One region of the Ruegeria sp. BB10 genome, then DNA from elsewhere that is predicted to be linked to it. Evidence: riboswitches for the same ligand, from Rfam matches in the RefSeq annotation. Region 1 holds a riboswitch; each other region holds the start of a gene.
The links. Region 1 has a riboswitch for thiamine pyrophosphate ahead of thiB (thiamine ABC transporter substrate binding subunit). Riboswitches for the same ligand answer to the same signal wherever they lie in the genome.
Positions count from the first base shown of each region.

Region 2: linked by a shared signal. The riboswitch ahead of thiC (phosphomethylpyrimidine synthase ThiC) and the one ahead of thiB (thiamine ABC transporter substrate binding subunit) in region 1 are both predicted to bind thiamine pyrophosphate.
Region 3: linked by a shared signal. The riboswitch ahead of thiD (bifunctional hydroxymethylpyrimidine kinase/phosphomethylpyrimidine kinase) and the one ahead of thiB (thiamine ABC transporter substrate binding subunit) in region 1 are both predicted to bind thiamine pyrophosphate.

Region 1 covers NZ_JBQFIW010000002.1:206,633-216,509, forward strand. Annotated here, with positions in the region: gene ACR3EP_RS19955 (LysR family transcriptional regulator) at 1-830, opposite strand, end outside; gene ACR3EP_RS19960 (TRAP transporter substrate-binding protein) at 979-1,995, shown strand; gene ACR3EP_RS19965 (TRAP transporter small permease) at 2,071-2,676, shown strand; gene ACR3EP_RS19970 (TRAP transporter large permease) at 2,673-3,953, shown strand; gene speB (agmatinase) at 3,975-4,940, shown strand; gene ACR3EP_RS19980 (thiamine ABC transporter ATP-binding protein) at 5,029-5,721, opposite strand; gene ACR3EP_RS19985 (ABC transporter permease family protein) at 5,708-7,255, opposite strand; gene thiB (thiamine ABC transporter substrate binding subunit) at 7,231-8,211, opposite strand; TPP riboswitch at 8,244-8,348, opposite strand; gene ACR3EP_RS19995 (GDP-mannose 4,6-dehydratase) at 8,599-9,639, opposite strand.
Region 2 covers NZ_JBQFIW010000002.1:107,773-117,649, reverse strand. Annotated here, with positions in the region: gene ACR3EP_RS19600 (hypothetical protein) at 1-2,111, shown strand, start outside; gene ACR3EP_RS19595 (invasion associated locus B family protein) at 2,130-2,609, shown strand; gene thiC (phosphomethylpyrimidine synthase ThiC) at 2,671-4,461, opposite strand; TPP riboswitch at 4,571-4,690, opposite strand; gene ACR3EP_RS19585 (hypothetical protein) at 5,370-5,816, opposite strand; gene ACR3EP_RS19580 (sulfatase-like hydrolase/transferase) at 5,897-6,769, opposite strand; gene ACR3EP_RS19575 (hypothetical protein) at 6,762-6,986, opposite strand; gene ACR3EP_RS19570 (sulfatase-like hydrolase/transferase) at 6,983-7,603, opposite strand; gene ACR3EP_RS19565 (isopenicillin N synthase family dioxygenase) at 8,186-9,139, opposite strand; gene ACR3EP_RS19560 (glutathione S-transferase N-terminal domain-containing protein) at 9,552-9,877, shown strand, end outside.
Region 3 covers NZ_JBQFIW010000001.1:2,751,563-2,761,439, reverse strand. Annotated here, with positions in the region: gene ACR3EP_RS14275 (alpha-ketoglutarate-dependent dioxygenase AlkB family protein) at 1-14, opposite strand, end outside; gene dnaK (molecular chaperone DnaK) at 227-2,134, shown strand; gene dnaJ (molecular chaperone DnaJ) at 2,209-3,363, shown strand; TPP riboswitch at 3,492-3,598, shown strand; gene thiD (bifunctional hydroxymethylpyrimidine kinase/phosphomethylpyrimidine kinase) at 3,642-4,445, shown strand; gene ACR3EP_RS14255 (FAD-dependent oxidoreductase) at 4,442-5,419, shown strand; gene thiS (sulfur carrier protein ThiS) at 5,403-5,597, shown strand; gene ACR3EP_RS14245 (thiazole synthase) at 5,600-6,364, shown strand; gene ACR3EP_RS14240 (thiamine phosphate synthase) at 6,361-6,957, shown strand; gene ACR3EP_RS14235 (HesA/MoeB/ThiF family protein) at 6,954-7,916, shown strand; gene radC (RadC family protein) at 8,027-8,782, shown strand; gene ACR3EP_RS14225 (phosphate ABC transporter substrate-binding/OmpA family protein) at 8,787-9,877, opposite strand, start outside.

The DNA of each region.
Region 1 (9,877 bases):
GCCAGTGATGGCCGTGTTGCGAGGTAAAAGGTTGAGTTCCAGTTCAGCTTGTCCGGCGCAAGCTCTCTGAGTCGATCGCGGTGGGCCCAGTTTTTGATAAAGTGTACCGGCAGCGGACCCAAAAAGTGACCGGTTTCAATCATCATCGCCATTGCTTCCATATTTGCCACGGTGGCTTTTGGCTGCGCAGTCTGAAGCACCGGTGACACCAGAATGTTGTAGGAGCGCTGACAAATTTGGTGCTGTGAGATTACATCCAGATCAATCTGATCGTCGGGTAAGTCAAACAAGGGATGATCCTGCCCACAGTACAAACGATGCTCTTCCCGGCACAGTTCGGTGTATGTCAGCTCTGGGACCTGATTGCGGAAGGGGGCGATTGCAACATGCAAATCACCGGTAATCAGCTTCTGTGTTAACTCAGTTGGTGATGCGACGACCACCTCTAGCTGCACTTCGTTGGGACGGTCGAGAAACCGCTTAAGGACCTGCGCCAGATTAAGCTCTGCCAGTGTATTGACCGCATCAATGGTGCCAATCCGCAGATCTCCAGTAGTGGTCCCACGCAATTCCAGCAATTCAGCGTCGAAATCACGGGCACTGCGCAAAATGTCTCCGGCTTTGCGATAGGCGATTTCGCCCCGTTCGGTCAGGCGAAACCCGCCGCGGCCGCGTTCGCAAATCCGATAACCAAGCGCGGTTTCCAGATCTCGGATTCGGATGCTGATCGCCGATTGCGTAATGCCCAATGCGTATTGCGCATCCGTAAATCCACCGCATTCGACCACGGTCACGAAGGTTTCAAGCAGAGTATTTCTGAGCAGTTTCAACGCTTATCCGCCTTTCGGGAGTCGTGGTGTTATTTACATAAAAATACCTCATGTGAACATAAACAAGATGATATTTTTTTGTGTAATTTTCTATGCTGTCCTGATCCCTGAAGACCAAACCCAATAAGGCAACAGGGAAGAAACCAACATGACCTTGACCTCTCGTCCCCTCAAGATAACTGCCGCAGCAGCATTGCTGGGCCTGACCCCTCTCGCCGCCTTGGCCGAGGATTGGAAGTTCGCAATCGAAGAGATTCCGGGCTCGATCATGGATGCCTACGCGCAGGAGTTCAAATCGCGCATCGAAGCCGCCACCGATGGTGAAGTGACCGTGACCGTCTATCCGATGGGCACGCTGGGCACACCGACCGAAACGGTTGAACAGGCCGCCGACGGTGTCATCCAGTTCACCAACGTATCGATTGGCAATCTTGGCACCGTGGTGCCAGAAAGCCAGGTTTTCCTTCTCCCCTACTTGCTACCATCCGATCCGGCCGCGATTTCGAACATCCTCAGCAACTCGGAAACCATCTACGGTCCGCTGAACGATGATTTCCGCCAGCGTGGTCTGGAAGTTATGACCATGTATTCCGAAGGGCCGCAGGTCTGGACCACCAACCGCGAAATCCGCACGCCCGAAGACTTTGACAACTTCAAGATGCGGGTGATGGTGTCGCCGATCCTGCTGGAGACCTATAAAAACATGGGTGCCAGCCCGACCCCGCTGCCGTTTGGCGAAGTGTTCGGCGCGCTGCAACTCGGCGCAGTTGACGGTCAGGTCAATCCGATCCCGACCATCGAAGAGATGAAGTTCTACGAGGTCACCAGCCACCTGATCTGGGCCGGTGAGCAAGAGCTTGTCACCACCGTCGTTGCCGGTTCGGACTGGTTTGAAACCCTCAACCCCGACCGCCAGCAACTTGTGCGCGACACCATGGCCGACATGACCGGGTTCATTGATGGCGTCGTCACTGATTTTAACCAGAAACGTCTGGATATCATCAAAGAAGCCAAACCTGACATTGGCCTGGTCGTTCTGACCGAGGACGAGCGTGACGCCTTCCGTGAGCGTAGCACGGGCACCTCTGCCGCCTATGTCAACACGGTAGGCGACCGTGGTCAGGAACTGCTGGACGCGCTGCAGGCGGAACTGTCGGGCAACTGATCCCTCCCCACCCACTCACTCACTCAAAACTACCTCACGCGCCTTGCGCGTGGGGGCTTTCAAAGGGGGGAAACCATGCAAAGCAATACTGCCACTCCCTTCGGCTTGTTGGGAAAGATCGACGCCGTCATCGGACGGATCGAAATCTGGATCCTGGGCTGGGGGATCACTCTGATGGCCGTGAACACCATCGCCAATGTCTTTGGGCGATATGTGTTCAACCAATCCATCTATTTTTCGGAAGAGCTGAACGAGTTTCTAATTGTGATCGTCACCTTCATGGGACTGGGCTACGCCACTCGCAAGGGCATCCACATCCGAATGTCAGCCATCTATGACGCCCTGCCAGTCAAACTGCGCAAAGGCCTGATGGTTGTGATCGCCACCACCACAGCCATCGTGATGGGTGTGCTGGCCTGGTACGCGTTTGAATATGTGCAGAAAGTCGCCTCGCGCGGGCGGATCACCCCGGCGCTGCAGCTGCCGCTGTACCTGACCTATGTCTGGGTGGTGATCGGATTGGCACTGGCCTCGTTCCAATACCTGCTGACTGCGATCCGGAACCTGAACTTCGCTGACGAGGACGTCTATGTCTCGTACCTCGAAATTGACAGCTATGAAGATCCGGAAACCGCGTCTGCCATCAAGAAATTCCAGGACACAGCGGAGGCAGACAAATGACCGAGTTGATGCTGGTTGTAATGATCATCCTGCTGCTGGCAGGCTTTCCAATGAAAATGCCCTTGATTTCGGCGGCTGTGCTGGGGTTTCTCGTCTACTTCCCTGAAATGAACATGCAAATCCTGATCCAGCAGATGATCGGGGGCGTGAAGCCGGCTGCGCTGATCGCGGTGCCGATGTTCATTTTGGCCGCTGATATCATCACGCGAGGACATTCCGCCAATCGGCTTATCGATCTTGTGATGAGTTTCATGGGCCATATCAAAGGCGGCCTGGCAATTTCCGTCACCTCGGCCTGCGCCTTGTTCGGAGCTGTGTGTGGGTCGACCCAGGCGACGGTGGTGGCCATTGGCGGTGCGATGCGGCCGCGGATGCTGAAATCTGGCTATAGCGACAGCTTTTCGATCGGGTTGATCGTAAATGCCGCTGATCTGGCCTATCTGATCCCGCCATCCATCGGCATGATCATCTATGGCGTGGTCTCGGGGACGTCGATTTCGCAGCTTTTCATCGCGGGCATCTTGCCCGGGTTGCTGATCGTAGTGTTATTCTCGGCCTATTGCATGGTGTACGCTTACCGTCACGATATCCCAGTTCTGCCTCGCGAGGGGTGGGGACAGCGCTTTACCGCGTTGCGCAAAGCCCTGTGGCCGATGGGATTTCCGGCGATCATCGTCGGAGGCATCTATGGCGGCGTGTTCTCACCCACCGAAGCAGCGGCAATCTGCGTGCTTTATGCTGTGATCCTCGAGGTTGTGATCTTTCGCTCGATCAAGGTTGGAGACCTGTTCGATATTGCCCTGTCCACAGGGGCCATCACGTCGGTCGTGTTTATCCTGATTGCCGCCGGAGCCGCCTTTAGCTGGACACTTAGCTTTGCCCAAGTGCCGCAGACTATCATCGCAGCGCTGGGGCTGGAACAAGCCAGCCCTCTTATGGTGTTGCTGGCGATCAACGTGGCCTTCTTCCTCGGCTGCATGTTCGTTGACTCGATCGTGGTGATCCTGATCCTAGTTCCGATCTTTGCGCCGATGATCAAGGCCAGTGGGTTGGACCCGGTACTGGTTGGCGTTCTGATCACACTGCAAGTTGCCATCGGAGCCGCCACACCACCCTTTGGCTGCAACCTGTTCACCGCCATCGCCGTATTCCGCCGCCCCTTTGTCGAGGTGGTCCGCGGCGTGCCGCCCTTTCTAATCATCCTTTTGGTTGTCACCGGGCTGCTGATGGCTTTCCCTCAAATCGCGCTGTTCCTGCCGGAATTGGCGTACCGATAACCCATAAGAAACGGAGAAATCATGTCGGGTCATGGCTATGAATCTGGTCGTCTGAACCTGCCTTTTGTCGGCATCGCGACCTTTGGCAAGAAACCTTATGTCGAGAATTGGGATAAGATCGACGCTGATGTCGCCGTCCTTGGTGCACCTTTCGATTTCGGGTGTCAGTTTCGATCCGGTGCCCGGTTTGGGCCGCGCGCTGTTCGCGAAGCGTCAACCCTGTTCAGCTTTGGCCACGCCGGTGCCTATGACCACGAGGATGACGCAACCTATCTAGCCAGCGATGTGCGCATCGTCGATCTAGGCGATGCCGACATCATCCATACCAAGACCGAGGAAAGCCACGCCAACATCGAATACGGTGTGAAGAAAATCCTCGATGCGGGCGCTCTGCCGGTGACTATCGGTGGAGATCACTCGATCAACATTCCGTGCATCCGCGCCTTTGAAGAAGATTGCGCAAAGAACGGACCAATCCATGTGATCCAGATCGATGCGCATCTGGACTTTGTCGACGAACGCAAAGGCGTCACCGATGGTCACGGCAACCCGATGCGTCGGGCAATCGAAAAAGAACATGTCTCGGGCATGACCCAACTGGGCATCCGCAACGTGTCCTCAACCGCGAAAGAAGGTTACGACGACGCGCGGGCGCGGGGTTCAGATATCCTATCCGTACGACAGGTGCGTAAACTGGGAACAGAGGGCGTTTTGGATCGTATCCCCGAAGGTGCGCGTTATTACGTCACCATAGATATCGACGCGTTCTGCCCGTCGATTGCGCCCGGAACAGGGACACCCAGCCATGGCGGGTTCCAGTACTATGATGTCCTGGAAATCGTTCAGGGACTCAGTAAACGCGGTAATGTGGTTGGCATTGATCTGGTTGAGGTCGCCCCCGCCTATGACCAGACCGAAAGTACACAGATTCTTGCGGCGCAATTGCTGCTGAACTTCCTCGGGTTCATTTTCCACAACCGGAAATAAGGTCCCTCCCTGTCAGTCCGGCGTGCAGAAACCTTTCAACTACGCGCCGGGCTGCGAGTTTCCTTTCGCAGGTTTCCATCCAATGTCCCTACCCCAAATAGTCGCGCAGGCTGGGCGGTGGATTATCCAAAAGGTCCCGGGTCGGCGCAGGAGGATGTGCCTGCTCGTTAGACACAAGAACCGTCTGGCCGGCAATGCGGCGCGCGTCCTGCGGGTCGTGGCTGACCATAAGCAGGGTCGTTCCGGTTTCCGCCAGCAACCCAGCCACAAGATCAAGCATTTCAGCCTTCAGTGCCGGCCCCAGCGCCGCAAACGGTTCGTCCAGCAGCAACATCTGACGGCGCTGCACAAGAACCCGGGCTAATGCGACCCGGCTTTGCTGACCTCCAGACAGTTCGGCTGGCTTGCGATCACCCAGACCCGGCAGGGCAACCCGATCTAGTGCGGTTTGGACCTGAGATTGCTCATCTACCGTCAACCGCCCGTTCGGGCGCAAGCCCAAAGCGATATTCTGTTCGACCGTCAGATGTGGGAATAGATTGCCATCCTGAAACAGCATCGCCAAAGGGCGCTTGCCAGGGGCACGGTTGGATATTAGGCCTCCGTCCCAGAATATCTTTCCCTGTTTGAGGTCACGAAACCCGGCAATCGCCTCAAGCAGTGTCGACTTTCCCGCGCCAGACGGCCCAATAATGGCTACACTGGCACCGGTCTCGACGGCAAAATCAGCACGCAACGAAAATTTTCCGTTCTCGATTACACAGCCTTCAAGTTTCAGCATGCAGCCGCCCTCCGCGATCCAATAGCCAGAATGCCCCCATCGACAGCAACAACAGCAACAGAGCTGCCCCGGCCGCTGCTTGCATCTGATACGCCCCCATCAACCGATAGATCTGCAAGGGCAAGGTCGCGATCTGTGGATCGGCGAACAGGGCAATAACTCCCAGATCTCCAATCGATAGCGCGGCTGACAAACCCGTGGCAAAGCGGATCTGTGGGCGCATGCGCGGCAACAGGACGCGGGCAAAGAATGTTTTCTTGTCCATGTCCAGCGACAGGGCAAGCCGTCCGTGTCGCGCCACGACGTCGCGGGCCGCCGGCACCAGAATGCGTAGCGCGAAGGGCAAGGCCATGACGGCATTCACCAGCGCGGTTACCGGCAATGCCAGTGTTACTGGATTAGCGATGGGGCGGATCAGAATGAACAGCCCGGTACCAATCACCAACGGTGAAGCCGCCAGCCCCAGAATACCGCTAAGCTCGACAATCCCGTGACGACCGGTTGCAACGGCCATGGCCATCGGCAGTGCAAGCATCAACAAAACAATCGTACTGGCAGTGGCAACCAGAACCGATATCACCGCCGCACGAAACACCAAGGCAGGCATTTCGAGCAACCCAGATAGGCCAGAGATCGCCACGGCAGCCAAAGGAAGAAGCAGAAATGCTGCCGCGAGCCCGATCCAGCACGCGTCAACTGCGGGCGCGCCGCCATCCCATCGTTGTATCGCGCGATCCAACCCAGCGCCGAACCCGTCACCACGCGAAAAATTCAAAGCAGCTAGCGCGGCAGCAGCGGTCAAGGCCAGTTGCACCGCAGAAAGCAACGCTGCACGGCCAAGGTCGAAATCGTAGGTAAAGGATTGATAGATCGCGAGTTCAAGTGTCGTTGCGCGGGGCCCTCCGCCAAGAGTCAACGCGACGGCAAAGCTAGTCAGGCAAATCGCAAAGATCACGGCCAGAACACCCGGCAGAATGCGCCTTAACATTGGCAGTTCGATCAGACGGAACATGGCAAAGCCGTCGCACTCCAATTGCGCGGCCAACCGAAATCTTTCTGCCGGAATTTCCTGCCACGCCTGCAGGATTAGCCGCGTGGCAAGTGGTAGGTTGAAAAATACATGGGCTAGAACCACCCCGTGCAACCCATAGATGCGCAGCGGCGGCAAACCAAACAGACCTAAAAAATCTGAAATCCAGCCTGCACGTCCGAAAACCTGCAACAACCCAAGGATCGCGACGATGACCGGCAGGATAAAGGGGGCGCCCAATAGGGCGATCAGGGCAGACCGTCCACGAAACCGACGCCGCGCCAGTGCCCGGGCGACCGGAATAGCCAGCCCGGCACTGAACAGCGCAGACAACACAGCCTGAACCAGCGTAAAGCGCAGCGCCGCCCAATCGGCCGGACCCAACCCACCCGCTGTATCAGCGCGTAGGGCTACCGCGGCCAATGTGCCCAATATCAGCGCAGCAACCAGTGCCGCTGCGCCAACACCCGGCCAAGGGCTTACTGGCTGAGCGCGCCCAGCCATTCCGCAAGCGCCTGATCCCGCACGGCGGCGGCTTCATCCGGGGTATACAGCAGGGATTTCTCAGGCGTGATCAACGTGTCAAACCCTTCGGGCAGGCCAGCCGCAGGGGTCACTGCCGGATACATCCAGTTGGTGGTCGGGATGATCTGCTGGAAGGTGTCCGAGACCATGAATTCCAGAAATTGATCCGCCAGTTCGGGCTGATCGGTACCGGCCAGCTTCGCCGCAACTTCAACCTGCATGTAGTGCCCTTCGTCAAAGGCGGCCGCTGCTTTGCTGGCGTCATCCTCGGCGATCAAGTGATAAGCAGGCGATGTGGTGTAGCTGAGCACCATGTCCGCCTCACCCTCAAGAAACAGGCCATACGCCTCGGACCAACCTTTGGTCACGGTCACGATATTGTCGGCAAGCCCGGCCCAGATTTCGGGGGCTTCGTCTCCATAAGACGCTTTGACCCACAACAGCAGCCCCAGACCCGGAGTGGACGAGCGCGGGTCTTGAATAATGATCTTTGTTTCACCCTCGGCCAGTTCACGGAAATTGGCAGGTGCCGCCGCATCTGCGTTATGGACAAAAGCAAAATAGCCCCAGTCATAAGGCGCGAACACGTCATCTGACCATTCAATCGGCAGGGTATAATCGGCGCTGACCGAATTGGGAGCAAACAAGCCAGTTTCCTTGGCCGCTGCGATCAGGCCGGTGTCCAGCCCAAGCACCACATCGGCGTCCGTGTTTTCACCCTCTAGCCGAAGACGCGACAACAGCGCCGCGCCGTCTTCGACGCCCACAAGGTTCAGATCACAGTTGCATACTGCTTCGAAAGCTTCTTCTACTTTCGGGCCCGGACCCCAGTCCGAGACAAAGCTGTCATAGGTGTAAACGGTCAGCTGAGGTTTGTCGGCCGCGACAGCCGCTGTTGCGCTCAGAAGTCCCGCAGCAATCATCAGATGTTTCATGTCATCCTCCATTGCGGCGAGAGGGCAAGGGTGGATGAAACCGTTACCTTTCCCTCCGCCGGTTCTAGCCGGTTCAGGTTCTACGGGTTCGCCAAAGGCATCTCAGCGCGGCAGGCCACGCACCCCGAGGTGAGGTTGTCAGTAGGTTGGAACGGACGAAAAGACAACCGGGTTAAAGTGTTTTTTGGATGCTCAAATTGGCATCCGTTCAGTTGGACTGAGAGATGCACAACATAATCGCCCTGTGGAACAATCACCGTAGGAAAGGTTTTGAACTACGTTCCGGGTACCGGAACGGTTTGCGTTTTTAGCCTTGAGAATTTCAGAGGCCGAACCTCAAAACTGAGAGGACGGCCACCAATCTTTTAGGCCTGAAGGCTAACCATCTTACCTTTCGGTCCCAGCCGCGTTGGGACGATAAAAGTCGCGGTACCACTTAACAAACTCAGCCACACCATCTTCGACCGAAGTCCTTGGTTGATAACCGGTCAATTCCCTGAGCAGCGATGCATCGGCCCAAGTTGCGGGTACGTCACCGGGCTGCATCGGCATCATGTTTTTATCCGCCTTGATGCCCGTGGCCGTTTCGATGGCTTCAATAAACGCGGTCAGCTGTACCGCATCATTGTTGCCGATATTCACCACTCGATGGGGTGCGACCGGTGACAAACTGTCCCCTTCTGGAATATTGCCGTCTGCGGGGCGCACAGGGACGGCGTCCATCAGCAGGCGGATCGCCTCAACCAAATCTTCGACATAGGTAAAGTCACGTTTCATATCACCGTGATTATAGACGTCGATCGCATTGCCCTCGAGGATCGCTTTGGTGAATTTGAACAGCGCCATGTCCGGGCGACCCCAAGGGCCATAGACGGTGAAAAACCGGAACATGGTAATCGGCAAATCGAACAGATGCGCATAGGAATGGGCCATGCTTTCGGTCGATTTCTTGGTGGCCGCGTAGAACGACATCTGATGATCGGCGCGTTGGGTTTCCTTATAGGGCATCTCGGTATTGGCGCCAAAGGCCGAAGAAGTCGAAGCCAACAGCATATGTTTGGGCGGATGCGCCCGCGCCGCTTCCAGAATTTCGAAAGTCCCTATCACATTGCTTTCCAGATACGAGCGCGGATTCTCGATCGAATAGCGCACCCCAGCTTGGGCAGCGAGGTGAATGACATAGTCAAAACCATGTTCCCCGAACAGCTCCATCATCAGGCCGGGGGTTTCGACCTTGCCAATGACGGGCGAAAAATTCTTACCATTGGGTTCGCGCGCCAGCATGTCGTGGCGGGCCTTTTTCAACGACACATCATAATAATCGTTCAGAGAGTCCAACCCCACTACGTGGTACCCTTGGGCCAGCAGAAGCTTGCTCAGATGAAAGCCAATAAAACCGGCTGACCCGGTGATGAGAACGCTCTGCATAATGTTGCCCTTGTAAAAAACTTGGTATTTCGGGCCTTTTTAGTGCGAGATCAAGGGAAGATACCACCACAGATATCGCAGAAAGCGGTGTATTCTGCTGTGCCCTTTCGCCACCTAGGCAACGCGTAGCAATACTCTACCTTTGTATAGGATTGGCAGCAGCGGACGCCAAAGGTTGTCAGCATTAATCATGCGCATAATTGACGCGCATATATAATGGACCTATCTTAGGGTGAAG
Region 2 (9,877 bases), 99 kb from region 1:
TGTCTGCTGCAAATGGCGGTGATGGCGGCGATATCGGATTCTCGCAATCCGGCAACATCGTCACGACGGGCGAAAATGCGATTGGTGTTGTGGCGCAGTCGCTTGGCGGCGGCGGTGGCATGGTGGACTCGGTCTATCGCGGGGCTGCCGGTGGTGCGGGCTCTGGTGGCGCCATCGACATGACGCTTGATGGTAACATCCTGTCGGTGGGCGAGGGCGGCATCGGCGTCTTGGCACAATCCGAGGGGCGTGATGGCGCAGACGCGATCACACTTGGCTTTGACGGCGTCGTCATGGGCGGCACTGGTGAGGCGGGGTCAGTCGCATCAATCGTTGTGGACGGCGGCACCGACAATGTGCTGACCCTGTCTAAAGATACCCTGTTGATCGCCGGCAACGATCAATTGGTGAATGGGGGCGACGGCAACGAACAAATCTCGCTTGCGGGTACGGCCCTTGGCAACATGGATCTTGGCGCAGGCACTAACGGCTTTACCGTCGAAGACGGCGCGGACTTCTATGCGTTGGATACGGTCAATCTGGGTGCTGACGGCTTCATGCAGGTGAACGGTGATTTTGTACTAGGGGCCAATCTGGGTCTGGACGGAGATTTGACGGCGACGGTTGCGGCCAGTGACTTTACCTTCAGCGGAAATGTCAGCCAGACATTGAACCTAACCGGAAGCCTGGCCTTTGGAGCAACGGCAACGTCAACCTTCGACGTGTATTTCCTGACCTCTGGGGCATCGGGTGGCAACAGCGACCTGGTTAATGCCACCGGCAATGCCACCATGGGCGGTACGCTGGTGCCACTGCTGAATACGCTGGAAAGGGCCTTGCCGCTTGTCATCATCAATCCTGATGGAACCGCCGCAGACGCGGGCACGCTGATCGAAGACACTGTGGTGCTGGATTATTCCATCGGCCTGAACGGCTCCACCTCTGACGGCAGTTCGGTCGACCTGGTGATCACGCCGGATTATTCGACCCCCGGCATGAACGCCAATCAGGCGGCCATCGGGGATTACATCAACCAAGTTCTGAACGGGCAGGGATCGGCTGCCCAAGGCCAACTGTTCGCCTTGATCGGCAACATGCAGTCCGAGGCCGATGTCATCGCCGCAATCGAAAGCCTGTCGACTGCCGACTATGCCGCCGATGCCGTGGATGCGCTTTATGGCACCCGGGTATTTGCGGACACGCTGCACAATTGCGAACGGTTTACCGATTACCAGTTCGGGGATGACCCGCGCAATTGTGTTTGGTTCTCAGGCGGGCGGTCTTTTTATGACCGCGATCAGACCGGCATGTACGAAGAGCTGGACATCAACGACACCAACCTGTCGGCTGGTGTCCGTCTGCCGGTTGGGGATGAGCTATTCGCCGGGTTCGCGGTAGGCTATGACGAGATGAGCCTCCGGAACGGATCGAATTACAATGCAACGGGTGATCGGTTCAATCTGGGTGCCTCGCTGACCAAATACACCGGCGCTTGGGAGTTTGCAGCCCAGCTGTCGGCCGGTTGGTCAGACTATGATACGCTCAGCGCGGGCGGGATCAGTGGTGTGTTGCCCAACGGTCAAATCGTAAGCACCGTTGGTGTCAGCGAGATCAAGCACAAGATGAACCATCAGAACCTGCGTCTCAGCCTTGCTTATGACCACAGGTTCGCGGGCGGCAGTTCCTATCTGCGCCCTGAGGTAGCCGTTGATGCCACACGTCTGGCAACCGAAAGCAATGGCGATGCAACCCTGGCGGGGGTCGTTCTGCAAGACGATAGCGAGATGATCTATTCGTTCACGCCTTCGCTGGAAATCGGAACCGAGCAAACCCTGAGTGCCTCGCAGAAGCTCCGCGTAAGTTTTCAGGTTGGTGCCATTCTCTCGTCGGATGATACCGTATCGGTCACCGCCGGGTTCAACGGAGCGAGCACCGCTGACGGTGGGTTTTCAAACACCAGCTTTGTCGGCGACGCGCATGGCTTGGTCTCGGCCCGGTTGGGGCTGTTTGCGCTGGATGACAGCAGCTTTGTCAATCTGAGCCTCGATCATTTGTTCGGAGACTCAACCAGGGCCCTGCAGGTAGGTCTTGGCCTTGGACTACAATTCTAATCGATGAGGGACAGCAGGATGAAAACTTGGATAAGCGCTTTGGGAGTCACATTGGGATTGGCAACTCCCCTTGCTGCGCAGGAAGGCGCAGCGCCGCCATGGTCGGTCAATTGCAGCAATCGGGCCGTTGGGTCCGAGTTGATCTGCGAAATGACCCAAAGCATCGTTTTGACCGAAAACAACCAAAGGCTTACGTCCATCGCATTTATCAAGGCTGCAGGTAAGGACGAGACTGAGACCGTGCTGACCCTGCCATTCGGTCTCTTGTTCTCGGAAGGGCTGGTTGCAAAGGTGGATGATGCCGAGGTCGCCCGTCTGGAGTTCCTGACATGCGAGGCACAAGGTTGTTTTGCCCGTTCGCCAGTTTCCCAGGAATGGATGTCTGCGATGCGGGCAGGTAATCAATTGCAGATCGACGCTAAAAACAGGGTCGGAGAGCCAATTTCATTTGGCTTCGATTTGACTGGGTTCAGCAAAGTATCCGATCTATTGCCCTGAGAGTAGTTTCCCTTCAATGCAAGAGCGTGCGGAGCCGAAAGGATCGGCTCCGCCGCGGTGTTTAGTCTTTCACGGGCATGTAAAGGTCGCCGCCTTCACGGAATTTGGCGGCCATGGCCTCCATCCCCTCTTTCTGCGCTTCAGTTCGAATGTCGTGGCTGATCCGCATCGAGCAGAATTTCGGCCCGCACATGGAACAGAAATGCGCCACCTTATGCGCTTGTTTGGGCAGGGTTTGGTCGTGGAATTCCCGCGCCGTTTCCGGGTCCAGCGACAGGTTGAACTGATCTTCCCAGCGGAACTCGAACCGGGCGCGGGACAGCGCATCGTCACGACGTTGCGCGCCCGGCAGACCTTTAGCCAAATCAGCGGCGTGAGCGGCGATCTTATAAGTAATAACCCCAGTTTTCACATCATCCCGGTCCGGCAGCCCCAGATGTTCTTTAGGCGTGACATAGCAGAGCATCGCACAACCAAACCAGCCAATCATCGCAGCACCAATGCCGCTGGTGATGTGGTCATAGCCCGGCGCGATATCGGTGGTCAGGGGGCCAAGCGTGTAAAAGGGCGCCTCGTGGCAACACTCCAATTGCTTGTCCATGTTTTCTTTGATCTTGTGCATGGCTACGTGTCCGGGGCCTTCGATCATCACCTGACAATCCTTGGCCCACGCGATTTTGGTCAGCTCACCCAGCGTCTCAAGCTCGGCAAATTGTGCCTCGTCATTAGCGTCGGCGATAGAGCCGGGACGCAGACCGTCGCCTAGGCTGAACGACACATCATAGGCCCGGCAGATGTCGCAGATTTCGTCGAAATGCTCATAGAGGAAGCTTTCCTTGTGGTGATGCAAGCACCACTTGGCCATGATCGACCCACCGCGCGACACAATACCGGTAACCCGTTTTACCGTCATCGGCACCATATGCAGGCGCACGCCTGAGTGGATGGTGAAATAGTCGACGCCTTGTTCGGCCTGTTCGATCAGCGTGTCACGGAACACTTCCCATGTCAGGTCTTCGGCAATGCCGTTGACCTTTTCCAGCGCTTGATACAACGGCACGGTGCCAATCGGCACCGGGCTGTTGCGGATGATCCATTCACGGGTGTTGTGGATGTTGCGGCCGGTCGACAGGTCCATGACGGTATCAGCACCCCAACGGATCGACCAGACCATTTTATCGACCTCTTCTTCCATCGAAGAGGTCACAGCCGAGGTACCCATATTGGCGTTGATCTTGACCAGGAAATTACGCCCGATGATCATCGGTTCGCTTTCAGGGTGGTTGATATTCGCAGGGATAATGGCGCGACCAGCGGCGACCTCGTCCCGCACGAATTCCGGGGTCACATAATCAGGGATGTTTGCACCCCAATCATTGCCTTCGCGCTGTTCAACGACAGCCTCGCGCAGTTGGTTTTCACGGATGGCGATGAATTCCATTTCCGGGGTGACGATGCCGGCGCGAGCATAGGCCAGTTGCGTCACAGCCTTTCCATCCTTGGCGCGCAGAGGGCGCGGGCGCACAGGGAACTCGGGCGTTAGCCGATCACCTTCGACAAAACCGTTGTCTTCCGGTTTGATCTCACGTCCATCATATTCTTCGGCATCTGCTCGAGCCTCAATCCACTTGCGACGCAGCGGCGCCAGACCTTGCCGAATGTCCGTCATCACCTGCGGATCGGTATACGGCCCTGAACTGTCATACACGGGCAAGGGTGGCTCCCCCGCCGTGGGGTGGACCGAAATTTCACGCATTGGCACGCGCACATCCGGGTGCACTGTGCCGTTTACATAGATCTTGCGCGATGCGGGCAGTTCACCGGCGGTGATTTTGGGGTTGGGGACGTTCATGTTGGTGCTCCTCAAGCAGTTCAACTTAAAAAGACACCAGATGAGTTTTGGCTTGGGGAAACGAGAAGGCAGACAGCCCCCTGTTCGGAGTGCGCTTGCCCGGTATTGTGGCCTGCGCGCCCTAGCTTCCTACGCCAGTATCAACTGGGTCAGGTTCAAAGGGTCGCGTCGCCGGGCATTGCCCCGTCAGCCTCTCAGTCCCCTTGGTGGGACTCCCCTGCGTACAGGTGGTTTAGCTTGAGATTCACGGCTTAAACAAGCACCAAAATTAATTTGTTTCAGATTTTCTCGAACGGCCGGGACCTTCCATTCGGTGCAGTATGTCACCAGAAATACGGTCTTATCTGATGCGCATGCCGACCAATTCGACAGATACTCCGCATATCGACGGTAAGTTAAACACGGTTATTTAACATAAGACGTCTTATAGGGGAATTCCCTCATTTGAGGGAGAATTGTCGGAGTACGTAAATAATGGGACTGAATTATTGAGACTCGTCTTCCCCATAATTCAACGACTTAAGATTCTCATGCATTTTGGTGGATTTCGCTGATTTGGACTTATCAAGCTTGTCTCAGACTGCAGCAATACGATCGTCGACTGCGACGCGCATTGGGAACTTCCGAGAGCGGAAACAACTCGCAGACCGACAGCTTCACAGCGTAAGGTTTTGTGCTGAACAATGTTGAGCGACTGAGTGCCCTGCCCTGATCACTTCCGGCCCTTACCGGACTTTAGTCGGTCGTTCAGCATTCTGCAGTGCGGCTCGGCATTACGGACATTCGCTGCACGTGCGCAATTAGAAGATGGCTGAATGACCGTTCTGCGGACGAAGCGGACAAATATACCATCCGGTTTTCCACTGCCGACTCAAGCAAGTAGGCAACCTCTCAACCCTGTGAGCCAACTAGTCGCTTGCTCTTTGCATCGCGTCTTCGAGTTTTTGAATATCCGCTTGGCTCAACTGGGGCCGGTCGATTTTTATCGTAAGCTTTTCCAGTTTCGCGGTTAGTGGGAACGGTGGTTGGTAGTCGTCGTCGTTAACGCCGGTCAATGTATCAGAACCTATGTCAAACGCCTCGTCCCACTGAAGGGTGGTGGGAATAGTGTTCTTCATCTTTTGGGTTGCTACGACTTCGCCATCGACTTTCAGCGTCCCGGTGCCACCTGACCTAAACCACTGGTGCTTCCATATGCGAGGTTCCGGTCCGAGGCCGTCATATTTGAAGTCAAACTCCAGAGTGTGCTTTCCGGGTGCCAAGGCCTCTTTGCCTTCCCATTTTATCCGTTCTAGATTCAACATATTCAGAGAAGACTGGCTTGCCATCAAGTAGGTAGAAACCGTAACCGGCAAAGCGGCCGCCTGATGTCAAAATCATGCCTTCAGCACCACCTTCGGGCACATCTATCTCTGCTGTAATGGTGTACGAGCTGTTAAGAATACTTGGGAATCTCCTGAGGAACCCCAGTCATTGGCCGGACATAAACGAACTCGTTTCGTCCCGCCGCAATGCTTGGCCGAGGTAATGAAATTCTGGACGTGACCGAGGCATCCATCGGGAAGACCTGATACTTATTTGCTTCTTCTATAAATATAGCCTTCAGTTCTTCGATCTTCTCTGGGTGCTGCGCCGCTAGATCATTTCTTTGATTCATATCCGTGGTTAGATCGTAAAGCTCGAGCACTTGATTGTTCAAAGGGTCAGGGTTTGGTGTCTTTGGCGTTTCCCATGGCATCCGGTTTACTTTGGTGCTCAATAACCAACCTTCGTGATACAAAGCCCATTGTCCCATCATTTCAAAGTACTGAGTTCGGTGACGGCTCGGTGCATCCTTGTTTTTCTCATCGAAAGTATATGCAAAGCTGGTGCCTTCAATTGGAGATTGAACAATCCCGTCGACTTCCAACGGTGCATCAATTCCGGTGACTTCTAGGATCGTCGGCACGACGTCGATTACATGCATGAACTGATCTCGCTGACCACCTTTGTCTGCGATTCCGTCAGGCCATGACACCACCATGTTCTGTCGGATGCCGCCAAGCCTGTTTGCATTCTGCTTGAAATAGTCAAACGGAGTATCAAAGCCAGGACCATCCTGCAGACATGTGATTGTATGTCTGGTCCGTTCCCCAGACATCGTACCACTGCAACTGCGTTTTTGCAGGCATCTCTGCGATACCATTGAACCAAGCCACCTCGTTCGGTGTCCCCATTGGACCACCCTCAGCCAGGTGCCATTGTCACCGTTGATGTAGAAGATCAGTGTGTTGTCACGTTTTCCGAGGTCCTCTATTGCGTCAATCACGCCCAATTTCATGGTCTGTATAAGCCGCATAAGCGGCGAACACTTCCACCTGCCGCACGAAGAGTTTTTTCTCGTCGTCCGTCAATTGATCCCACGGCTTGATTTTGTCTGCGGGCCAAGGCGACAGCGTTGCATCTTGCGGGACAAGCCCCAACTTTTTCTGATTCTCAAAAATTGTCTGCCTAAGTGCTTCGTACCCACCATCAAACAGGTTCATCGCCTCGATCTTCTGACCCACTCTTTGGTCGGGTGGTGCGGCGCGTGCGTTGCACCGGGCACATACTTGACAAAGAAAGGCTTACTTGGCTCGATTTGGTGCAACCGCGAAATGTGGTCAATCGCATCGTCGGCCATTCCGGTGATCAGGTTCCACTCAGGATCACCTTCAAACGGGTAAATCGGGGTGGTGTTTCGATATAGGTTCGGCTGCCATTGGTTCGCGTCTCCACCAACAAACCCAAAAAAGTACTCGAAACCTAAACCAGTCGGCCATTTGTCAAATGGACCAGCCTGGCTCGCTGCAAATGCTGGGGTGTTATGGTTTTCCAAACCATGAAGTGGCGTAGCCATTGTCTGAAAGTATCCTCCCGATAGTGGCTTTGTTGTCTGGAATAATACTGTTGTAGCCGGGATACCCGGTCGAAGATTCGAAATCACTCCGAACCCGACCGGTGATGATTGCGGCCTGTCATCAAGGCTGCTGGTCGGTGAACAAAGTGCGGTCGAATAGATATTCGTAAAACTCAAACCCTCTTTTGCCAATTCATCCATCGTATCAGTCGGGATGACGCCGCCAAAAGTACTAGGAATACCATACCCAGCATCATCCAACATGATGAGGAGGATGTTGGCGCGTTCTCAGGTGGCACGACGCGGCGGCCACAAGGGTTGAATTGGTCGCTTGCTCCTCAATTTTTCCCAAACACCGGAGGTTCAGGCAATTGCCTGCCATCAATTGTGGTGGTTCCGTCTGGAGAGCCCACTTGCGATTGGGATAGCGCCATTTCGGTAGTGAAACGAATGAGACCAATACTGCTACAGTTAGCTTCAATCTATTGGTTGCAGGCATTTCTAACCCTCCCTCCACATTGACACACGGGATTGCGGTCAACCTTATTTCCGTCGGTTTCGGGTTTTAGAGCCGCGCTAGACCAAATCCCGTAGTGATATTCATATTCAAGAATGTTCTATGTGTAGCACTAGATTTCCTTGGCACGACAATTTTTTGCGACCTCTATGGGCTCAATACGGACCTCGGACCGAACGCAGCATCCGGGCGGCAGACGTTACTCACATGTACCGAAACGGCCCATTGAGGATTTTGATCTGAAGCCGCACAGCTGCGTCGCAGCAACTGCAATGCGGACGTTCGTTTCATATCGGTCAGTGAAATGTCACTGCCAACGCAGCGTGCTTTTAGGTATCCGAATGGCCAACCTGATGTGCGTCGTAGCTTGCTTCCAGTTCTCCTCTCAAAAACTGTCCAAACTTCAGGATCGAACCTCGCAGTCCCTGTCCCAGGAGCGGCGCGATTTCAGCAGAGACATGTGGGTCGAAGAAGAACGGTACGGAATAGCGCTGTTGTCCGGTCGCATTGATAACCCGGTGCGGGGTGGACAACAACTTTCCGTTGGAGAGTCGGTGCAGCATATCGCCTACATTAACCACGAAGGCATTGTCGATAGGCGGTGCATCCACCCAATGACCCTCAGGCGTCTGGACTTGCAAACCACCAACATTGTCCTGTGCGAGCAATGTCAGACATCCAAAGTCCTTGTGGGGTGCAGATCCGTAAAGATCACCCAAAGCCTGTGGCGGTTGTGGTGGATAGTGGAGTAGGCGCAGCCAAATCGTTGGCGTCTGGAATGCACTGAGGATCGAACGATCCGCGGCGCCAATAGCGTCAAGGGCAAGACCCATGAGTTTGTAACCCAGTTTTGTCATCGCGTCGGCATAAGCCTCGCAGGCCTCTCGGAAACCTTCCAGAGCGGGCCATTGATTTGGTCCGGACAGATAGACGGCAGGGTCGACCTCGGCATCCTCGCGCATCATCATGAACGATGCGGACTGATTGGGTTTAGTCACCTTGGCCAGGTCAGAGTTCACGTCCGTGGAGGTGTTGATCGCGATGTAGCCACGATGACATTTATTTAATGCAATTGCCTGTTTTTCGATCTCCGGCAGTGCATGAAATTCCGTCGAGGCGGCAAACACGGCAGCGCGCAAGTCAGGATCAACGCCGTGATTAACAACATAGCCAAATCCGGTTTTTCCATAGGCTTCGGCGAATTCCAAGGCGAGGTTGGACGTATCCTCTCCATTGATCAGCGGTGCAAGATCAAGCACCGGGATTTCAATGAATTCAGTCATCTGAGGTCTCCAAAATTGTTTTACTGGCAGGGTTACAAATGGAAGACCAGCTATCCGGCAAAACGTTTTCGGCGATGAGTGCTGTGGCGCTCTAAGACGACAAGATGGAGAAACTTGGGCATATGCTGCAAGCTATGACAGACTAATTCTTCGATCAATCCATAACCACCGCGACCGGCCAGGGCCAATTTCTAAGATCTCGGGGACTTTCGCGTTGCAACTTCACAAGACAAGTCACTTGTACTCAATTCCGCATTTTCTCGTTCCGAATCTCCAAACCAGTCGGCTACTGAGGCCGATGATTGTGAAGCAATGGCCCTTCCGATAGTATCAGACAGCGTTCAAGCAGAAGTACCAGTTGGAAAACGACGGGAGGTTTAACCACGCTGGTAGATTGGAGGTATATCTTCGTATGGCTCAATACCCTATCTTATGGTCGTTCCGTCGCTGCCCATACGCCATAAGGGCCCGTCTCGCATTGGCGAGTTCACGAGTCACAGTCGAGCTGCGCGAGATTCTTTTGCAGGACAAACCAGAGGCTTTCTTGCAAACATCCCCGTCCGGAACAGTGCCCGCGCTTCGACTTCCAGACAAAGTAATAGATGAAAGCCTGGAAATCATGATTTGGACGCTTCAACAAAATGATCCGCAGCGACTTTTGGATATGCCTCAAGAAGGTTGGGGCCTAATCGCGGCAAATGATGGTCCATTCAAGGATGCATTAGATCACACAAAATA
Region 3 (9,877 bases), on a different contig from region 1:
AGCAGCCGCGCCATCCGAGAATCCCCGATCCTTGCCAAAACCTTGCCAAAAAGGCCACAGATTCCCGAAAACCTGCGTTTTACAACGCTTGCAGGCCTCTGATCCCGCCCTTATATACGCCGGGACGCGCGATGGTGTAGGGCTGTTGCGCACATCAGATCGGGGCCGGGTGCCATAACGGGTTCGGACCTCGGGACATCGCCTTGAAGAGAAAGGGATTGAACATATGGGAAAAGTAATCGGGATTGACCTCGGAACCACCAACTCGTGCGTGGCCATCATGGACGGCTCGCAGCCGAAGGTCATCGAAAACGCCGAAGGGGCGCGGACCACGCCCTCGATCGTCGCCTTCACCGAAGATGAGCGACTGGTCGGTCAGCCTGCAAAACGCCAGGCGGTCACCAACCCCGACAACACGATCTTTGGTGTTAAGCGTCTGATCGGTCGTCGTGTGGATGATGCAGAAGTCGAAAAAGACAAGAAAATGGTGCCGTACGCCATCGTCGATGGCGGCAATGGCGACGCGTGGGTTGAAGCCCGCGGTGAAAAGTACTCCCCAAGCCAGATCTCGGCCTTCACTCTGGGCAAGATGAAGGAAACCGCCGAGAGCTATCTGGGTGAGGAAGTCACGCAAGCCGTGATCACCGTTCCTGCATATTTCAACGACGCACAGCGTCAGGCCACCAAAGACGCCGGTAAAATCGCCGGTCTGGAAGTGCTGCGGATCATCAACGAACCGACAGCGGCTGCGCTGGCCTATGGTCTGGACAAAGAAGAAACTCAAACCATCGCGGTCTATGACCTTGGTGGCGGTACTTTCGACGTGACCATTCTGGAAATCGACGACGGCCTGTTCGAGGTCAAATCGACCAACGGTGACACCTTCCTGGGTGGTGAAGACTTTGACATGCGCATCGTCAACTACCTGGCGGATGAGTTCAAAAAGGAACACGGTGTCGACCTGTCGCAAGACAAGATGGCGCTGCAGCGTCTGAAAGAAGCTGCTGAGAAAGCCAAGATTGAGCTGTCTTCGACTTCGCAAACCGAAATCAACCAGCCGTTCATCTCGATGGGTTCGAACGGTCAGCCGCTGCACATGGTCATGAAACTGACCCGTGCCAAGCTGGAATCGCTGGTTTCGGACCTGATCAAAAAGTCGATGAAGCCCTGCCAGGCCGCTCTAAAAGACGCTGGTCTGTCGGCTGGCGACATTGACGAAGTTGTTCTGGTCGGTGGTATGACCCGGATGCCGAAAGTGATCGAAGAGGTCACCAAGTTTTTCGGGAAAGAGCCGCACAAGGGTGTGAACCCGGACGAAGTGGTTGCCATGGGCGCCGCCATCCAGGCCGGTGTTCTGCAGGGCGACGTCAAAGACGTTGTTCTGCTGGACGTGACCCCGCTGTCGCTGGGTATCGAAACGCTGGGTGGCGTGTTCACCCGCCTGATCGATCGCAACACCACGATCCCGACCAAAAAGTCTCAGGTCTTCTCGACCGCCGAAGACAACCAGAACGCCGTAACCATCCGCGTGTTCCAGGGTGAGCGTGAAATGGCTGCGGACAACAAGATCCTGGGTCAGTTCAACCTCGAAGATATCCCGCCTGCACCGCGCGGCATGCCTCAGATCGAGGTGACTTTTGATATCGACGCCAACGGCATTGTCTCGGTTTCGGCCAAGGACAAAGGCACCGGCAAAGAGCAGAAGATCACCATCCAGGCCTCGGGCGGTCTGTCGGATGAAGACATCGACAAGATGGTCAAGGACGCCGAAGAGAACGCGGAAGCCGACAAGGAACGCCGCGAGCTGGTCGACGCCAAGAACCAGGCGGAAAGCCTCATCCACTCGACCGAAAAGTCGATGGAAGAGCATGCCGACAAAGTCGACCCGACCACCATCGAAGCCATCGAGCTGGCAATTGCCGCGCTGAAGGACGAGCTGGAGACCGAGAATGCCGACAAGATCAAGTCGGGCATCCAGAACGTCACCGAAGCGGCCATGAAGCTGGGCGAAGCCATCTATAAGGCGCAAGCCGAAGAAGGTGAGGATGAGCCTGCGGCGGCAGATGCTGCGCCGGGTGAGGACGACATTGTTGACGCCGAGTTCGAAGATCTGGACGACGACAAGCGTAACTAACGGGTAACCGGGCCAATGTGGGCCGGTCCGGTTGCCGGGCCGGCCCAAATACGTTGAGGCTGAAGGAAATACTGATGTCAAAACGCGACTACTACGATGTGCTCGGCGTATCAAAGGGCGCATCAGCGGATGAAATCAAAAAGGGTTTTCGCAAGAAAGCCAAAGAGTTGCATCCCGATCGCAACAAAGACAACCCGGATGCCGAGTCGCAGTTCAAAGAAGCCAACGAGGCTTATGATGTTCTGCGCGACGCCGACAAAAAGGCCGCCTATGATCGCTTTGGTCACGCCGCCTTTGAAAACGGTATGGGCGGTGGTGGTGGCCGTCCCGGTGGCGGCTTTGGTCAGGGTGATTTCTCCAGCGCGTTCTCAGACGTGTTCGACGATCTGTTCGGCGATTTCATGGGCGGTCAGCGTGGCGGCCCCGGTGGCGGGCGCCGTGCGGCGCGCGGATCGGACCTGCGCTATAACCTGCGCGTGACGCTGGAAGAGGCGTTCGCGGGCCTGCAGAAAACCATCAGTGTTCCTGCTGCCGTGGCCTGTTCGGCCTGTGACGGATCGGGTGCAGAAGGCGGAGTGGAGCCAACCACCTGTCCAACCTGTTCGGGCATGGGCAAGGTGCGTGCACAGCAGGGTTTCTTTACCGTCGAACGATCCTGCCCGACCTGTTCGGGTCTGGGTCAGATCATCAAGAACCCCTGTAAAGCCTGTGGCGGTGCAGGCCGCGTGGAAAAAGAGCGTGCGCTGTCCGTCAACATCCCCGCCGGTGTCGAGACCGGAACCCGCATCCGCCTGGCGGGTGAGGGTGAAGCTGGGATGCGCGGTGGCCCTCCGGGCGATCTGTATATCTTTGTCGAAGTTTCGGATCACAAGCTGTTCGAACGCGACAGTGTGAACCTCTATTGCCGCGTCCCGGTCAGCATGGCCAAGGCTGCGCTGGGCGGTTCGATCGAAGTGCCAACCATCGATGGTGGCCGCGGCCGCGTGCAAATACCAGCAGGCAGCCAATCGGGCCGTCAGATGCGCCTGCGCGGCAAAGGCATGCCCGCCCTGCGTGGCGGCGGTGTGGGTGACATGTTCATCGAACTGGCGGTGGAAACGCCGGTCAACCTGACCAGTCGCCAAAAAGAACTGCTGAAAGAGTTCGACGATTTGGGTGAGGATAACCACCCGGAATCAAAAAGTTTTTTCTCATCCGTCAAATCCTTTTGGGATGGGATGAAGGGCTAAGATCACTCCACCAAGTTGCTAAAAGGCCGATCCCCTTGGGTCGGCTTATTTCGTTTTATAGGTCCAGTTTGTCCATGAACTTCGCGAAATTTGGCTCTTGAATCTTGCCACATCCCCTGAGATTGTCGCGCCAACCGTTGGGGTGCCCTGATCAAGGGGCTGAGAGGCGTGAATGCGCTAACCCATCGAACCTGATCCGGGCAATACCGGCGTAGGGAACGGTCTACACACACAGACGTTTTCCATGCTGCGTTGCCCCCTGATGATGGAGCAACGATATGGCGCATATTGCCCTGACAATTGCGGGCTCGGACAGTGGTGGTGGGGCCGGGATTCAGGCCGATCTCAAGGCGATGTCTGCGTTGGGCGTGTATGGGGCCAGCGTGATCACGGCGGTCACGGCGCAGAACACGCGGGCTGTGACCGCAGTGCATGGCATACCGCTCAACGTAGTGGCCGCTCAGATCGAGGCGGTGCTGACCGACCTGGATGTAGGCGCGATCAAGATCGGCATGCTTGCGACCCCTGAAATTATTCAAACCGTTGCCGGGGCCATCGCTGGGTATGATGGCCCCGTCGTTTTGGACCCGGTGATGATCTCCAAATCTGGCGATGCCTTGCTGGCACAGGGTGCCGTTCAGACCCTGCGTGATGTTCTTATGCCCCGAGCGACCATGCTGACCCCGAACTTACCCGAGGCCGCTTGTTTGCTGGGCACCTCGGACGCCGAATCCCCCGATCAGATGATCGCGCAGGGGATGGCGCTGTGCGGGCTGGGCGCGCGCTCGGTATTGATGAAAGGCGGACATGGGCGCGGCGACGTTTGCCACGATGTGTTGATTGATCCCTCGGGAGTTGTGGCAGAATTCAACGCCACTCGGCGCAATACGCGCAACACGCATGGCACCGGTTGCACCCTGTCGTCTTCGATAGCAGCCGGGCTGGCGCGAGGGCTGGGCCTGACCGACGCGGTCGCGCAGGCGCATGAGTATCTGCAAGGGGCCATTGCTAAAGCTGACAGTCTGATGGTCGGACAGGGGCATGGCCCGGTTCATCATTTCCATCGGGTCTGGCCCGCGTGACGGTCTGGTCGGTCATAGGGGCCGGTGTGGCCGGGCTGGCCGTAGCCAGCGAGCTAGTGTCGCGCGGGGCCAAGGTTCAGATCTTTGATCCCAGTGGTCCACCTGGCCCGCATGGGTGTTCTTGGTGGGCTGGCGGTATGCTGGCCCCGTGGTGCGAGTTTGAAAACGCCGAAGAACCTGTGTTGCGGCTGGGCATGGCTGCGTTCGAGTGGTGGTCTACGCGTACTCGGGTGGAACAACGTGGCACGCTGGTTGTTGCCAACCCGCGTGATCTGCCGGATTTGCGTCGGTTCGCTCGTCGGACCGGGGGGGGTACCGAGATTAGTCAGGCTGAAATTGTCAGTTTAGAGCCTGATTTAACCAGTTTCACCAAAGGTCTTCATTTCACGGATGAGGCTCATCTGAACCCGCGACAGGCGCTGCGGGATCTGTACCGCCAATTGCTGGACCAAGGGGTAGGCTTCCACCGGAAACTGGCCCCGACCCAGCTGGAGAATGCAATCGATTGCCGCGGTCTGCACGCGCGTGAGGTTTTGCACGACCTGCGCGGCGTCAAGGGAGAGATGTTGGTGATCCGCTGCCCTGACGTGACCCTGACGCGACCTGTACGTCTACTGCATCCAAGGATGCCGCTGTACATCGTGCCGCGTGGGGATGGTGTCTACATGCTGGGCGCAACGATGATCGAAAGCGAAGACAGCAGCCGCATCACGGCCCGATCCATGCTGGAACTGCTCAGCGCCGCCTATGCGCTGAACCCCGCCTTTGGCGAGGCCGAGGTGCTTGAGATCGGTGTCGATCTGCGCCCGGCTTTTCCCGACAACCTGCCCCGCATCCGGCGGCTGGGGCATACGATTTATGCCAACGGACTGTACCGCCATGGCTATCTGCTGGCCCCAGCGCTGGCGCAGGGAGTGGCCGATCTGGCGTTGAACAACAAACATTCGGAGATGGTCGATGAAGATCGTGCTTAATGGTGAATCGCGCGAGGTGCGCGCCGAAATCCTCTCGGACCTGTTGGTCGAATGCGGGTTCTCGGGGAGGGTGGCGACAGCTGTAAACGAAGACTTTGTGCCCTCGGGTCTGCGCATTGCTCAAAAGTTGACCGATGGCGACCGGGTTGAAGTCGTCGCGCCGATGCAGGGAGGCTGAGGATGAAGACCTTCTACGGAAATCAGCTGCCTAATCCGCTGATGTTGGGAACGGCGCAATATCCAAGCCCCGCTATTTTGGAACAGGCGTTTCGCGAGAGCGGCGCGGGTGTTGCTACAGTGTCCTTGCGCCGTGAATCCGGGGCTGGGCAGACCTTCTGGCAGATGATCCGCGAGCTGGGCGTGCTGATCCTGCCAAACACCGCTGGGTGCCACACGGTCAAAGAAGCCGTAACCACCGCCCATATGGCGCGTGAGGTGTTTGACACTAATTGGATCAAGCTGGAACTGATCGGCCACACTGACAGTTTGCAGCCAGATGTGTTTCAACTGGTCGAGGCCGCGCGCATACTGACCGAGGACGGGTTTCACGTATTCCCCTACACCACCGACGACCTGATCGTGGGCGAGCGTCTGCTGGCCGCCGGGTGCGAGGTGCTGATGCCTTGGGGTGCACCCATCGGGTCGGGGCGCGGGCTGAACAATGAATATGCTCTGCGCGCGATGCGGGCCGAGTTCCCCAATGTTCCATTGGTTGTGGATGCCGGGATCGGCCTGCCCAGTCACGCTTCGCAGGCGATGGAGTTGGGTTATGACGCCGTTCTGCTGAATACCGCTGTTGCACGGGCCGGAAACCCTGTGGCCATGGCCCGCGCAATGATGCTGGCGATTCAGGCCGGGCAACTGGCGCATCAAGCCGACCCGATCGAGGCGCGAGATATGGCCGAACCATCAACTCCGGTAATCGGAAAGGCCTTCTTATTATGATGTTAGACCGATTTTACCCGATCTTCGACCACACTGACTGGTTGCGCCGGATGCTGCCCTTGGGTGTGAAGCTGGTGCAACTGCGGATCAAGGATCAGCTTGATGTGATCATACGGGAACAGATCGCCCAATCGTTGGAACTATGCCGTGCCCACGGCACCGTGCTGGTGGTCAATGATCATTGGCAGGCGGCTATCGACGCTGGTTGTGAGTGGATTCATCTCGGGCAAGAGGATCTGGACGAGGCCGATCTGAAAGCCATCCGCAAGGCGGGGCTGAAACTGGGTGTCTCCACCCACGATGATGATGAATTAGAGCGAGTCCTGACCATGGACCCGGATTATGTGGCTTTGGGCCCGGTCTATCCGACGATCCTGAAAAAAATGAAATGGGAACAGCAGGGCCTGCCACGCGTCACCGAATGGAAGGCACGGGTGGGGGATATCCCTCTGGTCGCGATTGGCGGCGTGAGCGTTGAGCGGGCGCCGGGCGTCTTGCAGGCGGGGGCGGACATCGTCTCGGTCGTCACGGACATCACGCTGAATTCCGATCCAGAAACCCGTGTTCGCGAATGGATCGAGGTCACGAGATGAGCCGCTATGCCCGCCAGATAATCCTGCCCGAGGTTGGATCGGCAGGCCAGACCCGCCTGTCAGCAGCGCGGGTTCTGGTGGTGGGCGCGGGCGGATTAGCCTCTCCGGTCTTACCCTTGTTGGCCGGGGCCGGGGTTGGGCATATAACCATCTTGGACCGGGATCAGATCGCGCTATCGAACCTGCACCGGCAGACATTGTTCGCTGAATCCGACTGTGGGCGCGCCAAGGCCAAAGTCGCCGCAGAACGCTGCCGGGCGCTGAATGGTGACATCACCGTAATGGCTGAGTATCAGGCTCTAACAAACCAGAATGTGTTAAATTTTGTTCGCAGCTCTGACATTGTTCTGGACTGCGCGGACAGTTATGCGGCCAGCTATATCTTGTCGGATACCTGTTTGTTGCAGGGCAAGCCGCTGATCAGCGCATCCGTATTGGGGCTGACCGGCTATGTCGGTGGGTTTTGTGCTGGCGCGCCGTCCTTGCGTGCGGTGTTTCCGGATGCACCGGATAGCGGCGCGAGCTGTGCAACGGCCGGCGTGCTGGGCCCTGTCGTTGGGGTTATAGGTGCCTTGCAGGCGCAAATGGCGCTGGGCGTGATCCTTGGCCTGGACCCCTCGCCTTTGGGACAGTTGGTACAGTTTGACGCCCGCACGCTGCGCAACAGCACATTCAGATTTGACGGCGCACCGGAACCGGCGCACCACTTTCGATTTCTTTCCGCCAGCCAATTGACCGAAGATGATGTGATCATTGAACTGCGCACCCGGGACGAGGCCCCCGAACTTCTTCACAGCAGGGCACGTCGGGACATTGTTGAATCCCTGAAAACAGAGCCTAACAAAGGAAAAAGACTTGCGCTTTGTTGCTCTAGCGGATTGCGCGCATGGCGGGCGGCTGAGCAAATTCAATCGGATTGGTCCGGTGAAATTGTCCTGGTTGCAGCCTCAACTACATGAGTGAATTGATTCACGAGGTAAGTGGAAACCGGTGACTATCGACCAAAGGGGTCTAGGGTCGTTTGGGCGCGTTAACCTTTCGGAAACCGATTCTGCGCAAATCTGAACGCATGACTCAGGACGCCTTTGCCGAAGCCCCGATGCTGTTTGAAAGTGACGAAGCCCCGGTGGCGCCCCTGCCCTCGGGTCGGTTACCGTCCTACATCAAAGACCACCGGAAACGCCTGCGGGAACGGTTCATGTCAGGCGGATCGGCGGCGATGCCGGATTATGAACTGTTGGAACTGGTGCTGTTCCGTTCAATCCCGCGGCAGGATGTAAAGCCGCTGGCACGGGCGCTGATGGACACGTTTGGGGATTTCAACCGGGTTCTGACCGCGCCCGAGGAACGGCTGCGTCAGATCAAGGGCGTTGGTGACACGGTGATCACCGATCTGAAGATACTTGAGGCCTGCGCCCATCGCATGGCCCGCGCGCGGGTGATGCAGCGGCACGTGATTTCAGGTTGGGATGCACTGCTGGACTATTGTCACACCACGATGGCCCATCGCGAGACGGAGCAGTTCCGGGTGTTCTATCTGGATCGCAAGAACGTGTTAATCGCGGATGAGGAACAGGCCAAGGGCACCGTCGATCACGTACCCGTCTATCCGCGCGAGGTTGCGAAACGGGCGTTGGAATTGAATGCGTCAGCCTTGATCCTGGTACACAATCACCCTTCGGGCGATCCGACCCCGTCGCAATCAGATATCGACATGACCAACCGGATACAGGACGCATGTCTGGCCCTGGGGCTGACGCTGCATGATCATCTGATCATCGGCAAATCGAATGAGCTGAGCTTTCGGTCGCAGGGATATCTGTAGCGAGTTACTGAACCCAGATCTCGACCCGGCGGTTGATCTTTCGGCCCCATTCGGTGTCGTCGCAAGCCATCGGCATCGCCTCACCAAACGCATCGACTTGCAATTCAACACTATCGGGAATGGCAGTTTCCACCGCCGCCAACACCGCATTGCGCACGGTTTTGGCGCGCAGCAAGGCGATTCGCTTATTTTCAGTCGCGGCTCCGTCGCCGTCGCTGAAACCAACGAACACCAGCTTGCGCGCATTCAGCGTCCCGGCCTCAAGCTGTTGGGCCAAATGCTGGATGTTCGACCGTGATTGTGCGTCGGGGCGGGACGAGCCTGCCTCGAACCTGACCGATAGCGACAACCGGGACATGGGTCTGAGGGTATCGACCATACGCTGCAATTCCTCCAACCCAACCTCGGGGCCACCCGAGGCCACCGCATTGGCCAGACGATCGCCCTGCAGTCCGATCCGCATCATCTCGGGTTCCTGATCGACAAAACCCGCATTGCGGATCGCCTTTTGGGCTGCGTCGCCTTGGGTATAGGCCAGAAACTGCCGGGCAATACGGGGCAGGCGGCGCTTGGGGAGGTACAGGAACATGGGTGAGGTCAGCGGGTAGTCCTCGGTCTTGATCGTCTGCCGGGTGGCCATCAACACGTGACCACATCCACCGGTCAGGGGCAGTGCGCGGGCCGCGTCAGCCTCGGCCTGGCTAGCGATGCCGATGGCAAAAGGGTCCTTGATGACCTTTTGAACCAGATCGCTGCTGCGCTTATGCCGGATAACGGCATCAGACAGATCGATACTGGCGGGTGAAAGCAGTTGATCCTCGACCCCTTGTGCCAGACCTGATCCGACGTCGGGCAGGTGCAGCGCAATTGGTGCGTCGGGTCCACCCAAGGCGGACCAATTGTCAATCGCGCCAGAAAACACCAAGGCAAGATCCGCCGGAGAGATTTGGGGCACGGGATTGTCCGGCGCCACGATGGGCACCAACGCATCCAACGCAATAACCCGCGACCGGCGTGCGTGGGTCAAATCGCCCAAACCAGCGGCCTCGGCAGCCTCTTGCTCTGACGGGCGGATTTCGCGCAAAGCCATGACAA